Regions from separate parts of the Cytobacillus sp. Bva_UNVM-123 genome, predicted to be linked through region 2. Evidence: a T-box and tRNA genes for the amino acid it is inferred to sense, from the RefSeq annotation. Region 2 holds a T-box; the other regions hold tRNA genes.
What was found. A T-box is a leader RNA that pairs with one kind of tRNA and senses whether it is charged. The one in region 2 lies ahead of proS (proline--tRNA ligase), so its partner is inferred to be a tRNA-Pro.

Region 1 (7,936 bases), 1.1 Mb from region 2:
TGGGGTTGTAGGACACTCTACACGGAGTTACAAAGGAATGAGGTAAATGAACAGGTCTGGAAAGGCCGGCCAGAGAAGGTAAAAGCCCTGTAGTTGAAACTTCGTTCCCTCCAGAGTGGATCCTGAGTACGGCGGGACACGTGAAATCCCGTCGGAAGCAGGGAGGACCATCTCCCAAGGCTAAATACTCCCTAGTGACCGATAGTGAACCAGTACCGTGAGGGAAAGGTGAAAAGCACCCCGGAAGGGGAGTGAAATAGTTCCTGAAACCGTGTGCCTACAAGTAGTCAGAGCCCATTAACGGGTGATGGCGTGCCTTTTGTAGAATGAACCGGCGAGTTACGATTACATGCGAGGTTAAGTTGAGAAGACGGAGCCGCAGCGAAAGCGAGTCTGAATAGGGCGAATGTAGTATGTGGTCGTAGACCCGAAACCAGGTGACCTACCCATGTCCAGGTTGAAGTCCAGGTAACACTGGATGGAGGACCGAACCCACGCACGTTGAAAAGTGCGGGGATGAGGTGTGGGTAGCGGAGAAATTCCAATCGAACTTGGAGATAGCTGGTTCTCTCCGAAATAGCTTTAGGGCTAGCCTCATGTAGTAAGAGTCTTGGAGGTAGAGCACTGTTTGGACTAGGGGCCCCCATCGGGTTACCGAATTCAGACAAACTCCGAATGCCAAAGACTTATCCATGGGAGTCAGACTGCGAGTGATAAGATCCGTAGTCAAGAGGGAAACAGCCCAGACCACCAGTTAAGGTCCCAAAGTATACGTTAAGTGGAAAAGGATGTGGAGTTGCTTAGACAACCAGGATGTTGGCTTAGAAGCAGCCACCATTTAAAGAGTGCGTAATAGCTCACTGGTCGAGTGACTCTGCGCCGAAAATGTACCGGGGCTAAACGTATCACCGAAACTGTGGATGGACACCGTATGGTGTCCGTGGTAGGAGAGCGTTCTAAGGGCGTTGAAGCTAGACCGTAAGGACTAGTGGAGCGCTTAGAAGTGAGAATGCCGGTATGAGTAGCGAAAGATGGGTGAGAATCCCATCCACCGAATGCCTAAGGTTTCCTGAGGAAGGCTCGTCCGCTCAGGGTTAGTCGGGACCTAAGCCGAGGCTGAAAAGCGTAGGCGATGGACAACAGGTTGATATTCCTGTACCACCAAATTACCGTTTGAGCAATGGGGGGACGCAGGAGGATAGGGTAAGCGCGCTGCTGGAATAGCGCGTCCAAGCAGTTAGGCTGATAATGAGGCAAATCCCATTATCGTGAAGGCTGAGCTGTGACGGCGAGGGAAATAGAGTACCGAAGTTCCTGAATCCACACTGCCAAGAAAAGCCTCTAGCGAGGTAACAGGTGCCCGTACCGCAAACCGACACAGGTAGGCGAGGAGAGAATCCTAAGGTGAGCGAGAGAACTCTCGTTAAGGAACTCGGCAAAATCACCCCGTAACTTCGGGAGAAGGGGTGCTCATTTGGGTGAATAGCCCGGATGAGCCGCAGTGAATAGGCCCAGGCGACTGTTTAGCAAAAACACAGGTCTCTGCGAAGCCGCAAGGCGAAGTATAGGGGCTGACGCCTGCCCGGTGCTGGAAGGTTAAGAGGAGGGGTTAGCGTAAGCGAAGCTCTGAATTGAAGCCCCAGTAAACGGCGGCCGTAACTATAACGGTCCTAAGGTAGCGAAATTCCTTGTCGGGTAAGTTCCGACCCGCACGAAAGGCGTAACGATCTGGGCACTGTCTCAACGAGAGACTCGGTGAAATTATAGTACCTGTGAAGATGCAGGTTACCCGCGACAGGACGGAAAGACCCCGTGGAGCTTTACTGTAGCCTGATATTGAATTTCGGTACAGCTTGTACAGGATAGGTAGGAGCCTAGGAAGCCGGAGCGCCAGCTTCGGTGGAGGCATCGGTGGGATACTACCCTGGCTGTATTGAAATTCTAACCCGCGCCCCTTATCGGGGCGGGAGACAGTGTCAGGTGGGCAGTTTGACTGGGGCGGTCGCCTCCTAAAGAGTAACGGAGGCGCCCAAAGGTTCCCTCAGAATGGTTGGAAATCATTCGTAGAGTGTAAAGGCACAAGGGAGCTTGACTGCGAGACCTACAAGTCGAGCAGGGACGAAAGTCGGGCTTAGTGATCCGGTGGTTCCGCATGGAAGGGCCATCGCTCAACGGATAAAAGCTACCCCGGGGATAACAGGCTTATCTCCCCCAAGAGTCCACATCGACGGGGAGGTTTGGCACCTCGATGTCGGCTCATCGCATCCTGGGGCTGTAGTCGGTCCCAAGGGTTGGGCTGTTCGCCCATTAAAGCGGTACGCGAGCTGGGTTCAGAACGTCGTGAGACAGTTCGGTCCCTATCCGTCGTGGGCGCAGGAAATTTGAGAGGAGCTGTCCTTAGTACGAGAGGACCGGGATGGACGCACCGCTGGTGTACCAGTTGTCTTGCCAAAGGCATAGCTGGGTAGCTATGTGCGGACGGGATAAGTGCTGAAAGCATCTAAGCATGAAGCCCCCCTCGAGATGAGATTTCCCATAGCGCAAGCTAGTAAGACCCCTGAAAGATGATCAGGTTGATAGGTTTGAGGTGGAAGCGTGGTGACACGTGGAGCTGACAAATACTAATCGGTCGAGGACTTAACCAAAAACGAAAAGCGGAAGTGCCTTGCTTAGGGGCGACAAGCTTAAGACGAGACGGCGAGAAGGTTGTACTTTAACCTTCTTGACGGATTGGCTTAAGACCTCGAGCCCCTAGGCACTGGAGCTGGACACGCTTTAAGATTACTCTTTCTTCTTCTTATTATCTAGTTTTGAGGGAACGAAACCTCAATTTAATAAAAAGTTTAGTGGCGATAGCGAGAAGGTCACACCCGTTCCCATCCCGAACACGGAAGTTAAGCTTCTCAGCGCCGATGGTAGTTGGGGGCTCTCCCCCTGTGAGAGTAGGACGCCGCTAAGCTTTTAATATGGAGGATTAGCTCAGCTGGGAGAGCATCTGCCTTACAAGCAGAGGGTCGGCGGTTCGATCCCGTCATCCTCCACCATAATGAGCCGGCCTAGCTCAATTGGTAGAGGATTCTGGAAGCTTGCAGTCCGGAGCTTTACGTCCTCGAATAGCTAGCTGGAGGAATCTGCAACAAATCACACAGGGATTTGCCGCACATATACTAATGCTATTTAAATTCTAAACATATATTTCATATGCCGGCCTAGCTCAATTGGTAGAGCAACTGACTTGTAATCAGTAGGTTGGGGGTTCAAGTCCTCTGGCCGGCACCAGATTTTAAAAGATTACAGCCACGAAGCTTTTCTTCAACGAATGGTAAGCTTTTAAAATCTGCGACAAAGACCAAAGGGCTTTGGAGCATATTTATTACTACTATCAAAATTCAGTTTTTAAAACTTTGAATTTGAGCCATTAGCTCAGTCGGTAGAGCATCTGACTTTTAATCAGAGGGTCGCAGGTTCGAATCCTGCATGGCTCACCACTTTAAATATGCGGGTGTGGCGGAATTGGCAGACGCACTAGACTTAGGATCTAGCGCCGCGAGGCGTGGGGGTTCGACTCCCTTCACCCGCACTTTTCATAATATGCGGAAGTAGTTCAGTGGTAGAACACCACCTTGCCAAGGTGGGGGTCGCGGGTTCGAATCCCGTCTTCCGCTCCATAATGTGCCGGGGTGGCGGAACTGGCAGACGCACAGGACTTAAAATCCTGCGGTAGGTGACTACCGTACCGGTTCGATTCCGGTTCTCGGCACCATTATATTGCGCCCGTAGCTCAATTGGATAGAGCGTCTGACTACGGATCAGAAGGTTATGGGTTCGACTCCTTTCGGGCGCGTTTGTTTTTTCGGGAAGTAGCTCAGCTTGGTAGAGCACTTGGTTTGGGACCAAGGGGTCGCAGGTTCGAATCCTGTCTTCCCGACCACTAAATTTACGGGGCCTTAGCTCAGCTGGGAGAGCGCCTGCCTTGCACGCAGGAGGTCAGCGGTTCGATCCCGCTAGGCTCCACCAAAAAAACAAAAAAGTTGTTGACATGATATTTCAAACATGTTATCATTGAAAAGTCGCTTTAGAGTGATGGAGTAAAAACAACTTACTGAAAAACAATGATAAATTGTAATCAGTAGCCTTGTTCTTTGAAAACTGAACGAACAAAAACGTCAACGTTATTCTTTAGTCTTTTTTGAAAAGACAATTTATGAGCTAATCAACTCACATCTTATCGCGTATTAACGCGCAGTAATATCCTTGCGGATAACTGCCCGTAAATACCCGATTGATTCGACTAACCATCACGGGGAAAAACACCCCGCGAAGGAAGTCTCATCTTATTGGAGAGTTTGATCCTGGCTCAGGACGAACGCTGGCGGCGTGCCTAATACATGCAAGTCGAGCGAACTTTTGGGAGCTTGCTCCCAAAAGTTAGCGGCGGACGGGTGAGTAACACGTGGGCAACCTGCCTGTAAGACGGGGATAACTTCGGGAAACCGGAGCTAATACCGGATAACTCTTTTCCTCCCATGAGGAAAAGCTGAAAGATGGCTTTTGCTATCACTTACAGATGGGCCCGCGGCGCATTAGCTAGTTGGTGAGGTAACGGCTCACCAAGGCCACGATGCGTAGCCGACCTGAGAGGGTGATCGGCCACACTGGGACTGAGACACGGCCCAGACTCCTACGGGAGGCAGCAGTAGGGAATCTTCCGCAATGGACGAAAGTCTGACGGAGCAACGCCGCGTGAGTGATGAAGGTTTTCGGATCGTAAAACTCTGTTGTTAGGGAAGAACAAGTATCGGAGTAACTGCCGGTACCTTGACGGTACCTAACCAGAAAGCCACGGCTAACTACGTGCCAGCAGCCGCGGTAATACGTAGGTGGCAAGCGTTGTCCGGAATTATTGGGCGTAAAGCGCGCGCAGGTGGTTCCTTAAGTCTGATGTGAAAGCCCCCGGCTCAACCGGGGAGGGTCATTGGAAACTGGGGAACTTGAGTGCAGAAGAGGAAAGTGGAATTCCACGTGTAGCGGTGAAATGCGTAGAGATGTGGAGGAACACCAGTGGCGAAGGCGACTTTCTGGTCTGTAACTGACACTGAGGCGCGAAAGCGTGGGGAGCGAACAGGATTAGATACCCTGGTAGTCCACGCCGTAAACGATGAGTGCTAAGTGTTAGGGGGTTTCCGCCCCTTAGTGCTGCAGCAAACGCATTAAGCACTCCGCCTGGGGAGTACGGCCGCAAGGCTGAAACTCAAAGGAATTGACGGGGGCCCGCACAAGCGGTGGAGCATGTGGTTTAATTCGAAGCAACGCGAAGAACCTTACCAGGTCTTGACATCCTCTGTCAACCCTAGAGATAGGGCTTTCCCCTTCGGGGGACAGAGTGACAGGTGGTGCATGGTTGTCGTCAGCTCGTGTCGTGAGATGTTGGGTTAAGTCCCGCAACGAGCGCAACCCTTGATCTTAGTTGCCAGCATTCAGTTGGGCACTCTAAGGTGACTGCCGGTGACAAACCGGAGGAAGGTGGGGATGACGTCAAATCATCATGCCCCTTATGACCTGGGCTACACACGTGCTACAATGGATGGAACAAAGGGCTGCGAGACCGCGAGGTTAAGCCAATCCCATAAAACCATTCTCAGTTCGGATTGCAGGCTGCAACTCGCCTGCATGAAGCCGGAATCGCTAGTAATCGCGGATCAGCATGCCGCGGTGAATACGTTCCCGGGCCTTGTACACACCGCCCGTCACACCACGAGAGTTTGTAACACCCGAAGTCGGTGGGGTAACCTTTTGGAGCCAGCCGCCTAAGGTGGGACAGATGATTGGGGTGAAGTCGTAACAAGGTAGCCGTATCGGAAGGTGCGGCTGGATCACCTCCTTTCTAAGGAAAATGAAGTGGAAACTTCATAAAAAGACGTCATTTGTTCGTTCGGTTTTGAGAGAACAATCTCTCAAAACTTCGTTCTTTGAAAACTAGATAATGAAAGAAGAAGAAAAACCGAGTAATCGCCATTTTAGTATTTCTCTCTATTATTTAATAGAGTAAAAACCAATCACAATTCTTGCGAATTGTGAGGGTAATGAGAAGCAAGTAGATCAAGGAACCAAGTGAGTGAACCCCGGAGTGTGCATCAGCACATGAGGAGGTGAACGAGCGTAGGTGACGCAGAGATACGCCGCTTATCATTAGCCGAACAGGTTAAGTTAGAAAGGGCGCACGGTGAATGCCTAGGCACTAGGAGCCGATGAAGGACGGGACTAACACCGATATGCTTCGGGGAGCTGTAAGTAAGCTTTGATCCGGAGATTTCCGAATGGGGGAACCCGCTGTTCGTAATGGAACAGTATCTTTACCTGAATACATAGGGTATAGAAGGCAGACCCGGGGAACTGAAACATCTAAGTACCCGGAGGAAGAGAAAGCAAACGCGATTCCCTGAGTAGCGGCGAGCGAAACGGGATTAGCCCAAACCAAGAGGCTTGCCTCTTGGGGTTGTAGGACACTCTACACGGAGTTACAAAGGAATGAGGTAAATGAACAGGTCTGGAAAGGCCGGCCAGAGAAGGTAAAAGCCCTGTAGTTGAAACTTCGTTCCCTCCAGAGTGGATCCTGAGTACGGCGGGACACGTGAAATCCCGTCGGAAGCAGGGAGGACCATCTCCCAAGGCTAAATACTCCCTAGTGACCGATAGTGAACCAGTACCGTGAGGGAAAGGTGAAAAGCACCCCGGAAGGGGAGTGAAATAGTTCCTGAAACCGTGTGCCTACAAGTAGTCAGAGCCCATTAACGGGTGATGGCGTGCCTTTTGTAGAATGAACCGGCGAGTTACGATTACATGCGAGGTTAAGTTGAGAAGACGGAGCCGCAGCGAAAGCGAGTCTGAATAGGGCGAATGTAGTATGTGGTCGTAGACCCGAAACCAGGTGACCTACCCATGTCCAGGTTGAAGTCCAGGTAACACTGGATGGAGGACCGAACCCACGCACGTTGAAAAGTGCGGGGATGAGGTGTGGGTAGCGGAGAAATTCCAATCGAACTTGGAGATAGCTGGTTCTCTCCGAAATAGCTTTAGGGCTAGCCTCATGTAGTAAGAGTCTTGGAGGTAGAGCACTGTTTGGACTAGGGGCCCCCATCGGGTTACCGAATTCAGACAAACTCCGAATGCCAAAGACTTATCCATGGGAGTCAGACTGCGAGTGATAAGATCCGTAGTCAAGAGGGAAACAGCCCAGACCACCAGTTAAGGTCCCAAAGTATACGTTAAGTGGAAAAGGATGTGGAGTTGCTTAGACAACCAGGATGTTGGCTTAGAAGCAGCCACCATTTAAAGAGTGCGTAATAGCTCACTGGTCGAGTGACTCTGCGCCGAAAATGTACCGGGGCTAAACGTATCACCGAAACTGTGGATGGACACCGTATGGTGTCCGTGGTAGGAGAGCGTTCTAAGGGCGTTGAAGCTAGACCGTAAGGACTAGTGGAGCGCTTAGAAGTGAGAATGCCGGTATGAGTAGCGAAAGATGGGTGAGAATCCCATCCACCGAATGCCTAAGGTTTCCTGAGGAAGGCTCGTCCGCTCAGGGTTAGTCGGGACCTAAGCCGAGGCTGAAAAGCGTAGGCGATGGACAACAGGTTGATATTCCTGTACCACCAAATTACCGTTTGAGCAATGGGGGGACGCAGGAGGATAGGGTAAGCGCGCTGCTGGAATAGCGCGTCCAAGCAGTTAGGCTGATAATGAGGCAAATCCCATTATCGTGAAGGCTGAGCTGTGACGGCGAGGGAAATAGAGTACCGAAGTTCCTGAATCCACACTGCCAAGAAAAGCCTCTAGCGAGGTAACAGGTGCCCGTACCGCAAACCGACACAGGTAGGCGAGGAGAGAATCCTAAGGTGAGCGAGAGAACTCTCGTTAAGGAACTCGGCAAAATCAC
Region 2 (7,936 bases):
CGGACTTAGTTTGAGTAGGGAGAAACGAAAACAAAGGGTGGAAGAATTACTTGAACTAGTTGGACTTGACCATACTCATTCAGCACGTTATCCGCATGAATTTTCCGGTGGGCAGAGACAGCGGATTGGGATTGCACGTGCATTAGCTGTTGAACCTAGATTTATTGTTTGTGATGAAGCCCTTTCTGCTCTTGATGTATCCATACAAGCACAAATTGTAAAATTATTAGAAGAGCTTCAACAACGGCTTGGCTTAACTTATTTATTTATTGCTCATGATTTGTCAATGGTAAAACATTTATGTGATCGAGTTGTCGTCATGTATGGAGGGAAAATGGTCGAGATAGCTGAAAGTGAAGAGCTTTACGAGAATCCTCATCATGAATACACGAAGACATTGCTATCAGCCATTCCTATACCTGATCCGCAATATAAGCTAAAGAAGAACAATGTTGTCTTTGAAGAAGATTCATTTGCAGATAAGTATAATTTACAACAATCGACACTTGTAGAAATAACAAAGGGGCATTGGGTAGCCATGTAAAAATAAAGCCTATTATAGGTAAACAGCATTTTTTTCTATTTTTGTAGATAGTTTGTAACAATTTTACCGAGCATGTGTATGTATCAAATTTATAATGGATTTAGAATGAGAAAAATTATAGAAAATTGGTGATGAACATGCGCGGTAAAGGACATCCTCATGGAATGGGAGCAGCAATTGATTATAATGAAAATCCATTTATCGTTATTTGGGAAGTAACGAGAGCTTGTCAGCTTAAATGTATTCATTGTAGAGCAGATGCCCAGCTTAAGCCGGATCCGAATGAATTAAGCAATGAAGAAGGCTTTAAATTAATCGATCAAATATATGAAATGAATAACCCGATGCTTGTATTTACGGGTGGCGATTGTATGATGAGAGCAGACCTTTATGAGCTTGCTGATTACGCAGTGAAGAAAGGCATGCGTGTATCGATGACGCCAAGTGCAACAGATAACGTAACGAAGGAAAGAATGAAGAAAGCAAAGGAAGTTGGCTTATCTAGATGGGGATTTAGTCTCGATGGTCCAACACCTGAAATTCATGATCATTTTAGAGGAACACCAGGTTCTTTTGACCTAACAATAGAAAAAATTAAATATTTAAATGAACTAGAAATGCCTCTGCAAATTAACACCGTTATATCAAAGTATAATTATGATCATCTTGAACAAATGGCTGAACTCGTTAAAGATTTAAAAGCAATCATGTGGTACATTTTTTTACTTGTTCCAACAGGAAGAGGCCAACAAGATGCATGTTTAACACCTGTAGAACATGAGAAAGTATTCAGATGGCTATATGAGCTAGGAAAAACAGCGCCATTCGATATTAAAACAACGGCTGCTCAGCACTACCGAAGAGTCGTTCTTCAGGAAAAAGTGAGAGAGCATAAGCTAGATAAAGAAATTATTCGCTATGAAGACACGATCACAAAAGACCACGCCTCTGTCATTGATGGACTAAAACGTGCGCCAAAAGGAGTAAATGACGGAAACGGTTTTATCTTCGTTTCACATACAGGCGATGTATATCCAAGTGGACTGTTACCAATTAAAGTTGGAAATGTAAGAGAGACACCTTTAAAAGAAATCTATCGTGAATCACCAGTCCTCAAACAGCTGCGCAATCCAGATTTATATAAAGGAAAATGCGGGGTTTGTGAATACCGTTTCGTCTGTGGAGGTTCCCGTTCGAGAACATATGCAGTAACAGGCGACTATTTAGAAAGTGAACCATACTGTGTGTACATTCCAACTGCCTTACGTAGTAAAAAGGATTTAACGGTTAATCTATAAATGGATAGGTTGTAGCCCCTCGAATTTGAGGGGTTTTTCTTATTTATTGAAGAATAGAGATACTATGTCTTTGAAAATCGGAGAAGGTTAGCAACCGGGAATCAGTTTCCATCTTGATTCCCGAAAAAGAAGAAAGAGCTAGCAATCGGGAATCAACTCCCCATATTGATTCCCGAAAAAGAAGAAAGAGCTAGCAATCGGGAATCAACTCCCCATATTGATTCCCGAAAAAGAAGAAAGAGCTAGCGATTGGTAATCAGTTTCCCATATTGATTCCCGAAAAAAGAGAAAGAGCTAGCAACTGGGAATCAATTCCCCATATTGATTCCCGAAAAAGAGGAAAGAGCTAGCGATTAGGAATCAGTTCCCCATATTGATTCCCGAAAAAGGAGAAAGGGTTAGCAACCGGTAATCAATCCCCCATTTTGATTCCCGAAAAAGGAGAAAGAGCTAGCAATCGGTAATCAACTCCCCATTTTGATTCCCGAAAAACTAGAGAAGGTTAACAACCGGGAATCAAATCAACCGTCGTCTCCGAAAAAGCAATCTGGATGTAGATTAAGTAAAGCCTCGCCACTCATTTTGGTATCAAAAGCTGTCGGCAAAAAAACGAAAGTAAATAACTAAAAAAGCAGCTTCATGAGAGGCTGCTTTTAAAATCCAAATAGGGAACTAATAATATTTTTCTTTTTTAATTTTCGATTTGGCTTCTTTTTATCAAATATAATTACATTTTCGTCCGTTTTGGAATGTATCATTTCGTTTTGAATTAATTGCAAGCTTTCAATCCGTTCCGTTAATTTTAATACGTCATTTTGCAAATCTTCAATTTCACGTCGATGCTGCAAAAGCTGGTAGGATACAACCCCATCTGCTTTTTGGGTAATGGTATGCTCTATTAATTCGATTTTCGCTAGAAGATCGTTCATTCCGTCAGTGTTTACTGGAGTGTTTAATTTGCCTTTGCGGACTTTTTTCTTTTTGATAGTCACATCTTGTAAAATGATACCGTTATTGATTTGTTCCTGAACATTTTTTAGAAGGGTGATATCCTCCTCTGTAAAAATGTAATGCCCGAGTTCATTCCGTTCCATATCCAAATCAAGCTGTTTCACCCAACGCTGAATCGTGCTTGGTGAAACCTTCAACAACTTTGCAACCGTAGCTGTATTCAACACGCTCCCTCCTTTTTAAGAAGAATTCTCTCTCTGATTTCTGATTCCTTCCTGTCTGACAAAACAAGTTGCCATTCGGCAAAGAAAGTGGATTTCTTACAACTTTCCTAAAAGAAGTTGAAATTGAAAATGAATGGAATAATAGATAGGAAATAGCATAGTGTATATTTAGTGCTATGATTGACGTTCATAACGCTATAATTTATTATTATAGAGTAAATAGTTTTAAAATAATGGAATATTTTGTAGGGGGTAGTTTCAATGATTATTGGTGTTCCAAAGGAAATTAAGAATAATGAAAATCGGGTGGCAATGACTCCTGCTAGTGTGTATACCCTTGTTAATGCTGGTCATCAAGTTTTAATTGAAACAGGAGCAGGTGTTGGTAGCGGATTTTCGAATGAAGATTATAAAGAAGTAGGAGCAGAAATTGTTTCGTCTGCATCTGATGCATGGGCAGCAGAAATGGTTATGAAAGTAAAAGAACCATTAGAATCAGAATATACATATTTCCGTGAAGGATTAGTCTTATTTACTTACTTGCATTTAGCAGCTGAGCCAGAATTAACAAAGGCTTTAGTTGAAAAAGGTGTTACAGCTGTTGCTTATGAGACAGTTGAATTGAATCGCACATTGCCATTGCTTACTCCAATGAGTGAAGTGGCTGGACGGATGGCAACGCAAATTGGTGCACAGTTTTTACAAAAAACAAATGGAGGCAAAGGAATCTTGTTAGCAGGCGTTCCTGGCGTTAATCGTGGGAAAGTAACAATCGTTGGTGGCGGCGTTGTTGGAATCAATGCTGCAAAAATGGCGATTGGATTAGGTGCGAAAGTAACGATTATTGATTTAAGCCCAGAACGTCTTCGCCAGCTTGATGATATTTTTGGAGACAGCATTCAAACATTGATGTCTAATCCATTTAATATTGCACAATCTGTAAAGGAAAGTGACCTTGTTGTCGGAGCGGTTCTCATTCCAGGAGCAAAAGCACCGAAGCTTGTGACAGAGGAAATGGTTAAAACAATGTCTCCTGGCTCAGTTGTTGTTGATGTGGCAGTTGACCAAGGTGGAATTTTTGAAACAGTTGACCATATTACAACACACGACAATCCAACTTATGAAAAGCATGGCGTTGTTCATTATGCAGTTGCGAATATGCCTGGGGCTGTTCCTAGAACATCGACAATTGCTTTAACAAATGTTACCATCCCATATGCATTACAAATTGCAAATAAGGGTGTTAAAAAAGCAGTTGAGGATAATGCTGCATTATTACGAGGTGTAAACGTAGTAAATGGAAATGTAACATATGAGGCAGTTGCTAAAGATCTTGGCTACAATTATGTGCCAGTTGAGCAAGCTTGGTAATAAATGATAGTGATCCCGTTTTGCATATTGTTGCAAAAGGGGATTTTTGAAATAAAAGGAAAGTAGATGTTTAATAGCGTACTAAAATGACTAATTTAGTATGAAGAATACGTTTAAATAAGAATATTGACAAACGATCCTAAAATTTATATAATTTCAAAAAAATAACTTAAACTTTGAAGAGGAATAGTAAGGCAAACTTAGTTTATTCTAGAGAGGGAACAAATGCTGAAAGTTCCTATAAACAGTTGCTTGAACCTGCCTCTGAGTTCTGTATCGATTGAAGAATACAGCGGATATACATCCGATATCATGAAATAAGTGTAAAGCTTTGCTTTGAATTAGGGTGGTACCGCCAGGCCTTGGTCCCTATTTTGGAGCGAGGCTTTTTTATTTTTTATAGGTAAAAAACGAGAATGAACCAATCTTAAAGAAGAGGTGTTAAACATGGGAAAAGAATTTGTTAAAGATATTACAGATATGGAGGAAGACTTTGGACAATGGTACACAGACGTTGTCACAAAAGCTGATTTAATTGATTATTCTAGTGTTCGAGGATCAATGATTATCCGTCCTTACGGCTTTGCTCTTTGGGAAAATATTAAAAATGAGCTTGATTTTCGTATTAAAGAAACAGGTCATGAAAATGTTTATATGCCATTGTTTATACCTGAAAGCTTATTGCAAAAGGAAAAGGATCATATTGAGGGATTTGCACCAGAAGTTGCATGGGTTACACATGGGGGTACAGAGGAATTAACAGAGCGCTTATGTGTGCGCCCAACTTCTGAGGTACTCTTCTGTGAGCATTATAAGAATATTATCCATTCATATCGGGATTTGCCAAAGCTCTACAATCAGTGGGCAAATGTTGTAAGATGGGAGAAGACGACACGTCCATTTCTTCGGACGTTAGAATTTTTATGGCAGGAAGGCCATACTTGCCATGCAACAGATGAAGAAGCACTTGAGGAAACGATTAAGATGCTTGAAGTATATGCAGATGTTTGTGAGAATGTGTTGGCCATTCCCGTCATAAAAGGGCAGAAAACGGAGAAAGAAAAATTCGCTGGTGCGAAATATACATATACGATAGAAAGCATCATGCATGATGGAAAAGCATTGCAATCAGGAACCTCTCACCATTTAGGAGATGGTTTTGCCAAAGCCTTTGGCATTCAATATACAGATAAAGATGGAAAGCTTCAATATGTTCAGCAAACATCATGGGGCTTCACGACACGAATTATCGGGGCAATGATCATGGTGCATGGAGATCAGAGAGGTCTCGTTATTCCGCCAAAAGCTGCGCCAATTCAAGTCATGATTGTACCGATCGCTCAGCATAAAGAAGGGGTTCTCGATTATGCTTACGAGTTAAAGAAGTCCTTATCTCAAGTAGTAAGAGTGGATATTGATGCGAGTGATAAAAAACCTGGATGGAAATTTAATGAATATGAAATGAAGGGCATACCACTACGGTTAGAAGTGGGTCCTAAGGATATTGAAAATAAACAAGTCGTGCTTGTTAGAAGAGATTCAGGTGAAAAGATTGTCGTAGCAATTGAACAGTTAGAAACGCAAATTATTAATGTTTTAGAAGATATTCAACAACAATTGTTTGAAAAGGCTAAACAAAATCGTCAGCAAAAAACATATACTGCTAAGAGCTTTGCTGAATTTAAAGAAATTTTTCAAACGAAAACAGGATTTGTTCAAGCAATGTGGTGTGGAGATCAAAGCTGTGAGGATAAAATAAAAGAGGAGACAGGTGCTACTTCAAGATGTATTCCTTTTGAGCAAAGTAAGCTAGGCAATACATGTGTAGTTTGTGAAAAAGAAGCTGATCAGCTTGTTTATTGGGCAAAAGCATATTAATTGATCATTTTTATTTAACCCGTATCTTTCTGGACTTTTCATCCGTTTTAAAGGTAGGAAGGTGTGAAAGGAGTGAGTAAAAAAATGAATGGCAAACTAAGCGAAAAGAACAAGCAGTATGAAGAAATGAATGACAATCTATTTATAGAGCTTTATCCAGGGCTTTTCCGATATTGCTGTTTTCTCTCCAAAAATAAATGGGACGGGGAAGATATCGCCCAAGAAGCCATTTTAAAGGCTATCAAGCATTATCGGAGTCATCATAAACTGAGTGCCGCATTACTGAATAAAATTGCTTATCATCATTGGATTGATACACTTCGCAAACGAAAGCAAGAAGCGAATGAAGAAGAGTCTGAAGTCAATTCTGTGAAAGAGCCGACCATTATCGAAACGGTTGAAAAGCTTATCCAACGTTTTACGCCGAAGCAAGCGGTGATTTTCATGCTTAAAGAAGCATTTCAATATAAAGCAAATGAAATTGCTGAACTGCTTGAGATTTCAGAAACAGCGGTGAAAAGCAGTTTGCATCGAGCAAAAAAACGGCTGACAGAAAATCACGCTTATGATGTAGCACCTTTTTGGAGTGATGAAGAATATAACATACTTCCAGTGCTTTTTTATGAATCATTACTGGCACAAGATCCGTCAGTCTTAATAAAGGCACTGCCTGCTATTCATTCTATTTCTAATGAATCTTTCGTTCCAAAGCTTATGAGTCGCCAATCAAAAAGTTTACAAAGCACTCCTGCAACCATCCTTTCTATGGCAGCATAGCCAATTAAAATGGAAAGAGAGGTCGTTTATGTTTATGAGTACAATCCCTTATGTGATTGAACAATCGGGGCGTGGAGAACGTTCATATGATATTTACTCTCGTCTTTTAAAAGATCGGATTATTATGATTGGGGAAGAAATTACCGATCATTTGGCAAATAATGTCGTGGCACAATTATTGTTGTTAGCTGCAGAAGATCCAGATAAAGATATCTCGTTATATATTAATAGTCCAGGCGGCTCCACTTCGGCAGGCTTTGCTATTTTTGATACGATGCAATTTATTAAACCTGATGTAAGAACAATATGTACTGGCATGGCGGCATCTTTTGGAGCTATGCTCCTGCTTGCTGGGACGAAAGGAAAGCGGTATGCACTGCCGAATAGTGAAATTATGCTTCATCAGCCACTTGGAGGAGCACGTGGGCAAGCGACAGAGATCGAAATTTCTGCTCGAAGGATATTAAAGCTTAGAGATCATATAAATGAGATTGTCTCTGAGCGAACAGGTCAGCCAGTGGAAAAAATAGCCGAAGATTCAGACCGCGACTTTTTTATGAGTGCTGTAGAAGCAAAGGAATATGGGATAGTAGATGAAATTTTAATTCCAAAACGATAATGGGCTAGAAAAAAATCTTGACCAAGTAAAAGTTGGTCAAGATTTTTTTTGTACTAATTTAACATATCCGTAGATGGCAGAACATAGTAATAATAAACCCGAGAAGAGATAGACAAATCTCGCACTAATCAGGTCAACTAGCAAGCCGATAATAAAGACTGATAAGCTAAATACGGCTTGATTGATCGTTGCCTTTGAAGCTAAATATTTGCCTAAAACATCTTTATCAATGGTGTTTTGGATAAATGTATTTTGGGCAATATCTCTAATCTGA
Region 3 (7,936 bases), 1.9 Mb from region 2:
GCATATTCGATCGTGCTCCACCCCGCGATAATATTATTGATAAAAAATTGTAAAAGCTTAGCGGCGTCCTACTCTCACAGGGGGAGAGCCCCCAACTACCATCGGCGCTGAGAAGCTTAACTTCCGTGTTCGGGATGGGAACGGGTGTGACCTTCTCGCTATCGCCACTAAACTTTTTATTAAATTGAGGTTTCGTTCCCTCAAAACTAGATAATAAGAAGAAGAAAGAGTAATCTTAAAGCGTGTCCAGCTCCAGTGCCTAGGGGCTCGAGGTCTTAAGCCAATCCGTCAAGAAGGTTAAAGTACAACCTTCTCGCCGTCTCGTCTTAAGCTTGTCGCCCCTAAGCAAGGCACTTCCGCTTTTCGTTTTTGGTTAAGTCCTCGACCGATTAGTATTTGTCAGCTCCACGTGTCACCACGCTTCCACCTCAAACCTATCAACCTGATCATCTTTCAGGGGTCTTACTAGCTTGCGCTATGGGAAATCTCATCTCGAGGGGGGCTTCATGCTTAGATGCTTTCAGCACTTATCCCGTCCGCACATAGCTACCCAGCTATGCCTTTGGCAAGACAACTGGTACACCAGCGGTGCGTCCATCCCGGTCCTCTCGTACTAAGGACAGCTCCTCTCAAATTTCCTGCGCCCACGACGGATAGGGACCGAACTGTCTCACGACGTTCTGAACCCAGCTCGCGTACCGCTTTAATGGGCGAACAGCCCAACCCTTGGGACCGACTACAGCCCCAGGATGCGATGAGCCGACATCGAGGTGCCAAACCTCCCCGTCGATGTGGACTCTTGGGGGAGATAAGCCTGTTATCCCCGGGGTAGCTTTTATCCGTTGAGCGATGGCCCTTCCATGCGGAACCACCGGATCACTAAGCCCGACTTTCGTCCCTGCTCGACTTGTAGGTCTCGCAGTCAAGCTCCCTTGTGCCTTTACACTCTACGAATGATTTCCAACCATTCTGAGGGAACCTTTGGGCGCCTCCGTTACTCTTTAGGAGGCGACCGCCCCAGTCAAACTGCCCACCTGACACTGTCTCCCGCCCCGATAAGGGGCGCGGGTTAGAATTTCAATACAGCCAGGGTAGTATCCCACCGATGCCTCCACCGAAGCTGGCGCTCCGGCTTCCTAGGCTCCTACCTATCCTGTACAAGCTGTACCGAAATTCAATATCAGGCTACAGTAAAGCTCCACGGGGTCTTTCCGTCCTGTCGCGGGTAACCTGCATCTTCACAGGTACTATAATTTCACCGAGTCTCTCGTTGAGACAGTGCCCAGATCGTTACGCCTTTCGTGCGGGTCGGAACTTACCCGACAAGGAATTTCGCTACCTTAGGACCGTTATAGTTACGGCCGCCGTTTACTGGGGCTTCAATTCAGAGCTTCGCTTACGCTAACCCCTCCTCTTAACCTTCCAGCACCGGGCAGGCGTCAGCCCCTATACTTCGCCTTGCGGCTTCGCAGAGACCTGTGTTTTTGCTAAACAGTCGCCTGGGCCTATTCACTGCGGCTCATCCGGGCTATTCACCCAAATGAGCACCCCTTCTCCCGAAGTTACGGGGTGATTTTGCCGAGTTCCTTAACGAGAGTTCTCTCGCTCACCTTAGGATTCTCTCCTCGCCTACCTGTGTCGGTTTGCGGTACGGGCACCTGTTACCTCGCTAGAGGCTTTTCTTGGCAGTGTGGATTCAGGAACTTCGGTACTCTATTTCCCTCGCCGTCACAGCTCAGCCTTCACGATAATGGGATTTGCCTCATTATCAGCCTAACTGCTTGGACGCGCTATTCCAGCAGCGCGCTTACCCTATCCTCCTGCGTCCCCCCATTGCTCAAACGGTAATTTGGTGGTACAGGAATATCAACCTGTTGTCCATCGCCTACGCTTTTCAGCCTCGGCTTAGGTCCCGACTAACCCTGAGCGGACGAGCCTTCCTCAGGAAACCTTAGGCATTCGGTGGATGGGATTCTCACCCATCTTTCGCTACTCATACCGGCATTCTCACTTCTAAGCGCTCCACTAGTCCTTACGGTCTAGCTTCAACGCCCTTAGAACGCTCTCCTACCACGGACACCATACGGTGTCCATCCACAGTTTCGGTGATACGTTTAGCCCCGGTACATTTTCGGCGCAGAGTCACTCGACCAGTGAGCTATTACGCACTCTTTAAATGGTGGCTGCTTCTAAGCCAACATCCTGGTTGTCTAAGCAACTCCACATCCTTTTCCACTTAACGTATACTTTGGGACCTTAACTGGTGGTCTGGGCTGTTTCCCTCTTGACTACGGATCTTATCACTCGCAGTCTGACTCCCATGGATAAGTCTTTGGCATTCGGAGTTTGTCTGAATTCGGTAACCCGATGGGGGCCCCTAGTCCAAACAGTGCTCTACCTCCAAGACTCTTACTACATGAGGCTAGCCCTAAAGCTATTTCGGAGAGAACCAGCTATCTCCAAGTTCGATTGGAATTTCTCCGCTACCCACACCTCATCCCCGCACTTTTCAACGTGCGTGGGTTCGGTCCTCCATCCAGTGTTACCTGGACTTCAACCTGGACATGGGTAGGTCACCTGGTTTCGGGTCTACGACCACATACTACATTCGCCCTATTCAGACTCGCTTTCGCTGCGGCTCCGTCTTCTCAACTTAACCTCGCATGTAATCGTAACTCGCCGGTTCATTCTACAAAAGGCACGCCATCACCCGTTAATGGGCTCTGACTACTTGTAGGCACACGGTTTCAGGAACTATTTCACTCCCCTTCCGGGGTGCTTTTCACCTTTCCCTCACGGTACTGGTTCACTATCGGTCACTAGGGAGTATTTAGCCTTGGGAGATGGTCCTCCCTGCTTCCGACGGGATTTCACGTGTCCCGCCGTACTCAGGATCCACTCTGGAGGGAACGAAGTTTCAACTACAGGGCTTTTACCTTCTCTGGCCGGCCTTTCCAGACCTGTTCATTTACCTCATTCCTTTGTAACTCCGTGTAGAGTGTCCTACAACCCCAAGAGGCAAGCCTCTTGGTTTGGGCTAATCCCGTTTCGCTCGCCGCTACTCAGGGAATCGCGTTTGCTTTCTCTTCCTCCGGGTACTTAGATGTTTCAGTTCCCCGGGTCTGCCTTCTCTACCCTATGTATTCAGGTAAAGATACTGTTCCATTACGAACAGCGGGTTCCCCCATTCGGAAATCTCCGGATCAAAGCTTACTTACAGCTCCCCGAAGCATATCGGTGTTAGTCCCGTCCTTCATCGGCTCCTAGTGCCTAGGCATTCACCGTGCGCCCTTTCTAACTTAACCTTGTTCGGTCAATGATAAGCTGCGCATCTCTTCGTCATCTTCACTCGTCAACATCCTCACGTACAAACTACGTACGTTCCGGTGTTTCCTCACTCGATTCCTCGATCTGCTTGCTTCTCATTGCCCTCACGGTTTGTAAATAGACTAGTTTTAACTAGCAATTACGCTCGTGATTGGTTTTTACTCTATTAAATAATAGAGAGAAATACTAAAATGGCGATTACTCGGTTTTTCTTCTTCTTTCATTATCTAGTTTTCAAGGAACGAGGCTACTGACTTCAATCACATCGTGAATAAGCTTCTAAGATAAAGCTTCGTGCTGCCTTGCGACGAGCTGAAGAATTACTTCCTCGAATATGCTGTGGCGCAGGAGCAAATACTCTTTACATTCACGAATTAATATAAAGTTAAGCAGCTATTTCATCTTACTTACGTAAGACAATTAAGAGAGATTGTTCTCTCAAAACCGAACGAACAAATGACGTCTTTTTATGAAGTTTCCACTTCATTTTCCTTAGAAAGGAGGTGATCCAGCCGCACCTTCCGATACGGCTACCTTGTTACGACTTCACCCCAATCATCTGTCCCACCTTAGGCGGCTGGCTCCAAAAGGTTACCCCACCGACTTCGGGTGTTACAAACTCTCGTGGTGTGACGGGCGGTGTGTACAAGGCCCGGGAACGTATTCACCGCGGCATGCTGATCCGCGATTACTAGCGATTCCGGCTTCATGCAGGCGAGTTGCAGCCTGCAATCCGAACTGAGAATGGTTTTATGGGATTGGCTTAACCTCGCGGTCTCGCAGCCCTTTGTTCCATCCATTGTAGCACGTGTGTAGCCCAGGTCATAAGGGGCATGATGATTTGACGTCATCCCCACCTTCCTCCGGTTTGTCACCGGCAGTCACCTTAGAGTGCCCAACTGAATGCTGGCAACTAAGATCAAGGGTTGCGCTCGTTGCGGGACTTAACCCAACATCTCACGACACGAGCTGACGACAACCATGCACCACCTGTCACTCTGTCCCCCGAAGGGGAAAGCCCTATCTCTAGGGTTGGCAGAGGATGTCAAGACCTGGTAAGGTTCTTCGCGTTGCTTCGAATTAAACCACATGCTCCACCGCTTGTGCGGGCCCCCGTCAATTCCTTTGAGTTTCAGCCTTGCGGCCGTACTCCCCAGGCGGAGTGCTTAATGCGTTTGCTGCAGCACTAAGGGGCGGAAACCCCCTAACACTTAGCACTCATCGTTTACGGCGTGGACTACCAGGGTATCTAATCCTGTTCGCTCCCCACGCTTTCGCGCCTCAGTGTCAGTTACAGACCAGAAAGTCGCCTTCGCCACTGGTGTTCCTCCACATCTCTACGCATTTCACCGCTACACGTGGAATTCCACTTTCCTCTTCTGCACTCAAGTTCCCCAGTTTCCAATGACCCTCCCCGGTTGAGCCGGGGGCTTTCACATCAGACTTAAGGAACCACCTGCGCGCGCTTTACGCCCAATAATTCCGGACAACGCTTGCCACCTACGTATTACCGCGGCTGCTGGCACGTAGTTAGCCGTGGCTTTCTGGTTAGGTACCGTCAAGGTACCGGCAGTTACTCCGATACTTGTTCTTCCCTAACAACAGAGTTTTACGATCCGAAAACCTTCATCACTCACGCGGCGTTGCTCCGTCAGACTTTCGTCCATTGCGGAAGATTCCCTACTGCTGCCTCCCGTAGGAGTCTGGGCCGTGTCTCAGTCCCAGTGTGGCCGATCACCCTCTCAGGTCGGCTACGCATCGTTGCCTTGGTGAGCCGTTACCTCACCAACTAGCTAATGCGCCGCGGGCCCATCTGTAAGTGATAGCTAAAGCCATCTTTCAGCTTTTCCTCATGGGAGGAAAAGAGTTATCCGGTATTAGCTCCGGTTTCCCGAAGTTATCCCCGTCTTACAGGCAGGTTGCCCACGTGTTACTCACCCGTCCGCCGCTAACTTTTGGGAGCAAGCTCCCGCAAGTTCGCTCGACTTGCATGTATTAGGCACGCCGCCAGCGTTCGTCCTGAGCCAGGATCAAACTCTCCAATAAGATGAGACTTCCTTCGCGGAGTGTTTTTCCCCGTGATGGTTAGTCGAATCAATCGGGTATTTACGGGCAGTTATCCGCAAGGATATTACTGCGCGTTAATACGCGATAAGATGCGAGTTGATTAGCTCATAAATTGTCTTTTCAAAAAAGACTAAAGATTTAACGTTGACGTTTTTGTTCGTTCAGTTTTCAAAGAACAAAGCTACTTCTATGATTTATCTTCATGAATAACCTTCCACGAATAACTTCATGGAGCTTTGCGACGAGGTGAGGAGTCACTTCCTCGGGTATGCTACGGCGCAGGAGCAAGGTTTTTAATGAAGAAAACCCAATAACTATTAAACATTGCTTGTAATTTCATTTGGAGCGGGTGAAGGGAATCGAACCCTCATCAACAGCTTGGAAGGCTGTGGTTTTACCACTAAACTACACCCGCAAATATTTTAAATGGTCGGGAAGACAGGATTCGAACCTGCGACCCCTTGGTCCCAAACCAAGTGCTCTACCAAGCTGAGCTACTTCCCGAGCTTAATATGAGGAGTCTTTTCTAAGTTGTTACTAATCGCGTTTGCGTTTTAAAATGGCGCGCCCGAAAGGAGTCGAACCCATAACCTTCTGATCCGTAGTCAGACGCTCTATCCAATTGAGCTACGGGCGCATTCTCAAAGCGACTTATCTAGTATATTTCATACTGTTTAAATTGTCAACAGTTTTTTTTGGTGCGGCCGAGAGGACTTGAACCTCCACGGGGTTGCCCCCACTAGGCCCTCAACCTAGCGCGTCTGCCATTCCGCCACGACCGCATAATTAAGCGACGAAATTCATTATATCATTAATTAGCATGATATTCAACTAGTAATTATTGGTGCGGGTGAAGGGAGTCGAACCCCCACGCCTCGCGGCGCTAGATCCTAAGTCTAGTGCGTCTGCCAATTCCGCCACACCCGCAAAAAAAATGGTGAGCCATGCAGGATTCGAACCTGCGACCCTCTGATTAAAAGTCAGATGCTCTACCGACTGAGCTAATGGCTCTAATAAAATATTGTTTCCTAAACTTTATTTGCGGTAATAAACGTGCGTCAAATCCCTTTGTGATTTGTTGCAGATTTTAAAAGCTTACCATTCACTGAAGATTTGCTTCGTAGCTGTAATCTTTTAAAATCCTCTACCGACCGAGCTAATGGCTCATCATAAAATAAAAAAATGGCTGGGCTAGCTGGATTCGAACCAGCGCATGACGGAGTCAAAGTCCGTTGCCTTACCGCTTGGCTATAGCCCAATAAATAATTACCGCAGACATATTTATAAATAATAAATCTTCAATTGTCGATATTTAAAATAAATCCGGAAATGAACTTCATTATAAGATGGCGGTCCGGACGGGACTCGAACCCGCGACCTCCTGCGTGACAGGCAGGCATTCTAACCAACTGAACTACCGGACCAATTAAGTATGTCTAGTTTATAACACCTTGGTTCTATACTAACCTCACTAAAATAAGGTGTCATAGCGTATCTGGTGACCCGTACGGGATTCGAACCCGTGTTACCGCCGTGAAAGGGCGGTGTCTTAACCGCTTGACCAACGGGCCGTATTTTTTGAATATTCTGGCGGAAAAGGAGGGATTTGAACCCTCGCGCCGCTCGCGCGACCTACACCCTTAGCAGGGGCGCCTCTTCAGCCTCTTGAGTACTTCCCCAAAATGGCTCCGCAGGTAGGATTCGAACCTACGACCGTTCGGTTAACAGCCGAATGCTCTACCACTGAGCTACTGCGGAATAGTTAATGTTAACTTTTAAAGTTAACTAGTAGTAATAGTTGTGCTCCAAAGCCCTACGGTCTTTGTCGCAGATTGCTACAGCTAGCCTTTCTTTGAAGAATCGCTCTGAACTGCTAGCTTCCGCAATCTACTGCGGAATAACTATCATCTTTTCGACTCTTCCAATTATAAAAACTTGCCTATTAAAAGTCAAGAATGTTTTTTTAAAAAATCTTACACTGGAATAACATTATTTTTTAAATGCAAACATCTATATTTATCCTATCGTTAATTCCTGTTTCATCATTAATTTCCCCCTACATTTCCCGCATACGTATTTTTGCGTGTTCATTCTTTTCTTTCGTTTGTAGACTTGTCCACAGTCTTTACAAATATAAAAGATTACTTTACGACTTACATTTCTTCTAGGCTGATCAGGCAGAACCGAACAAAAACGTGGTGCTCCAACTTCTTTCATTAAAAACTTGAAGTCTTGATCTTTATGTTTATATCCTTTTCCTTCTATATGAAGATGATAATGACAAAGCTCGTGCTTAATAATACCACATAATTCATTATGACCTAGCTGCTCAAAATACTTCCTATTTATTTCAATATGATGGGTGTCTAACATATAGCGCCCGCCTGTAGAACGAAGTCTCGGATTGAAATATGCTTTATGTCTAAATTGCTTACGAAAGCTCTTCATAGAGATATTCTCAACAAGCCTTTGCAATTCCAAATCATCCATCTTTTTCTATTCCCTTCATTAATAGTGCGAACATGACAACCTATTATAGCAT

Region 1: it encodes a tRNA-Pro, which carries the amino acid that the T-box ahead of proS (proline--tRNA ligase) is inferred to sense. The anticodon was not compared.
Region 3: it encodes a tRNA-Pro, which carries the amino acid that the T-box ahead of proS (proline--tRNA ligase) is inferred to sense. The anticodon was not compared.

Annotation. Positions count from the first base shown of each region.
Region 1 is NZ_CM177772.1:100,913-108,848, forward strand. It holds rRNA gene KDN24_RS00495 (23S ribosomal RNA) at 1-2,645, shown strand, start outside; rRNA gene rrf (5S ribosomal RNA) at 2,843-2,959, shown strand; tRNA gene KDN24_RS00505 (tRNA-Val) at 2,969-3,044, shown strand; tRNA gene KDN24_RS00510 (tRNA-Thr) at 3,204-3,279, shown strand; tRNA gene KDN24_RS00515 (tRNA-Lys) at 3,413-3,488, shown strand; tRNA gene KDN24_RS00520 (tRNA-Leu) at 3,499-3,580, shown strand; tRNA gene KDN24_RS00525 (tRNA-Gly) at 3,594-3,668, shown strand; tRNA gene KDN24_RS00530 (tRNA-Leu) at 3,675-3,763, shown strand; tRNA gene KDN24_RS00535 (tRNA-Arg) at 3,771-3,844, shown strand; tRNA gene KDN24_RS00540 (tRNA-Pro) at 3,855-3,931, shown strand; tRNA gene KDN24_RS00545 (tRNA-Ala) at 3,942-4,017, shown strand; rRNA gene KDN24_RS00550 (16S ribosomal RNA) at 4,335-5,884, shown strand; rRNA gene KDN24_RS00555 (23S ribosomal RNA) at 6,201-7,936, shown strand, end outside.
Region 2 is NZ_CM177772.1:4,167,574-4,175,509, reverse strand. It holds gene KDN24_RS21450 (ABC transporter ATP-binding protein) at 1-544, shown strand, start outside; gene KDN24_RS21445 (TIGR04053 family radical SAM/SPASM domain-containing protein) at 682-1,842, shown strand; gene KDN24_RS21440 (MerR family transcriptional regulator) at 2,496-3,020, opposite strand; gene ald (alanine dehydrogenase) at 3,279-4,388, shown strand; T-box leader at 4,556-4,762, shown strand; gene proS (proline--tRNA ligase) at 4,836-6,266, shown strand; gene KDN24_RS21425 (sigma-70 family RNA polymerase sigma factor) at 6,339-7,043, shown strand; gene clpP (ATP-dependent Clp endopeptidase proteolytic subunit ClpP) at 7,078-7,662, shown strand; gene KDN24_RS21415 (MFS transporter) at 7,699-7,936, opposite strand, start outside.
Region 3 is NZ_CM177772.1:829,614-837,549, reverse strand. It holds rRNA gene rrf (5S ribosomal RNA) at 56-172, opposite strand; rRNA gene KDN24_RS04135 (23S ribosomal RNA) at 370-3,305, opposite strand; rRNA gene KDN24_RS04130 (16S ribosomal RNA) at 3,824-5,373, opposite strand; tRNA gene KDN24_RS04125 (tRNA-Gly) at 5,736-5,809, opposite strand; tRNA gene KDN24_RS04120 (tRNA-Pro) at 5,822-5,898, opposite strand; tRNA gene KDN24_RS04115 (tRNA-Arg) at 5,955-6,031, opposite strand; tRNA gene KDN24_RS04110 (tRNA-Leu) at 6,091-6,176, opposite strand; tRNA gene KDN24_RS04105 (tRNA-Leu) at 6,237-6,321, opposite strand; tRNA gene KDN24_RS04100 (tRNA-Lys) at 6,330-6,405, opposite strand; tRNA gene KDN24_RS04095 (tRNA-Gln) at 6,578-6,652, opposite strand; tRNA gene KDN24_RS04090 (tRNA-Asp) at 6,742-6,818, opposite strand; tRNA gene KDN24_RS04085 (tRNA-Glu) at 6,891-6,965, opposite strand; tRNA gene KDN24_RS04080 (tRNA-Ser) at 6,983-7,073, opposite strand; tRNA gene KDN24_RS04075 (tRNA-Asn) at 7,078-7,152, opposite strand; gene KDN24_RS04070 (SprT family protein) at 7,411-7,884, opposite strand.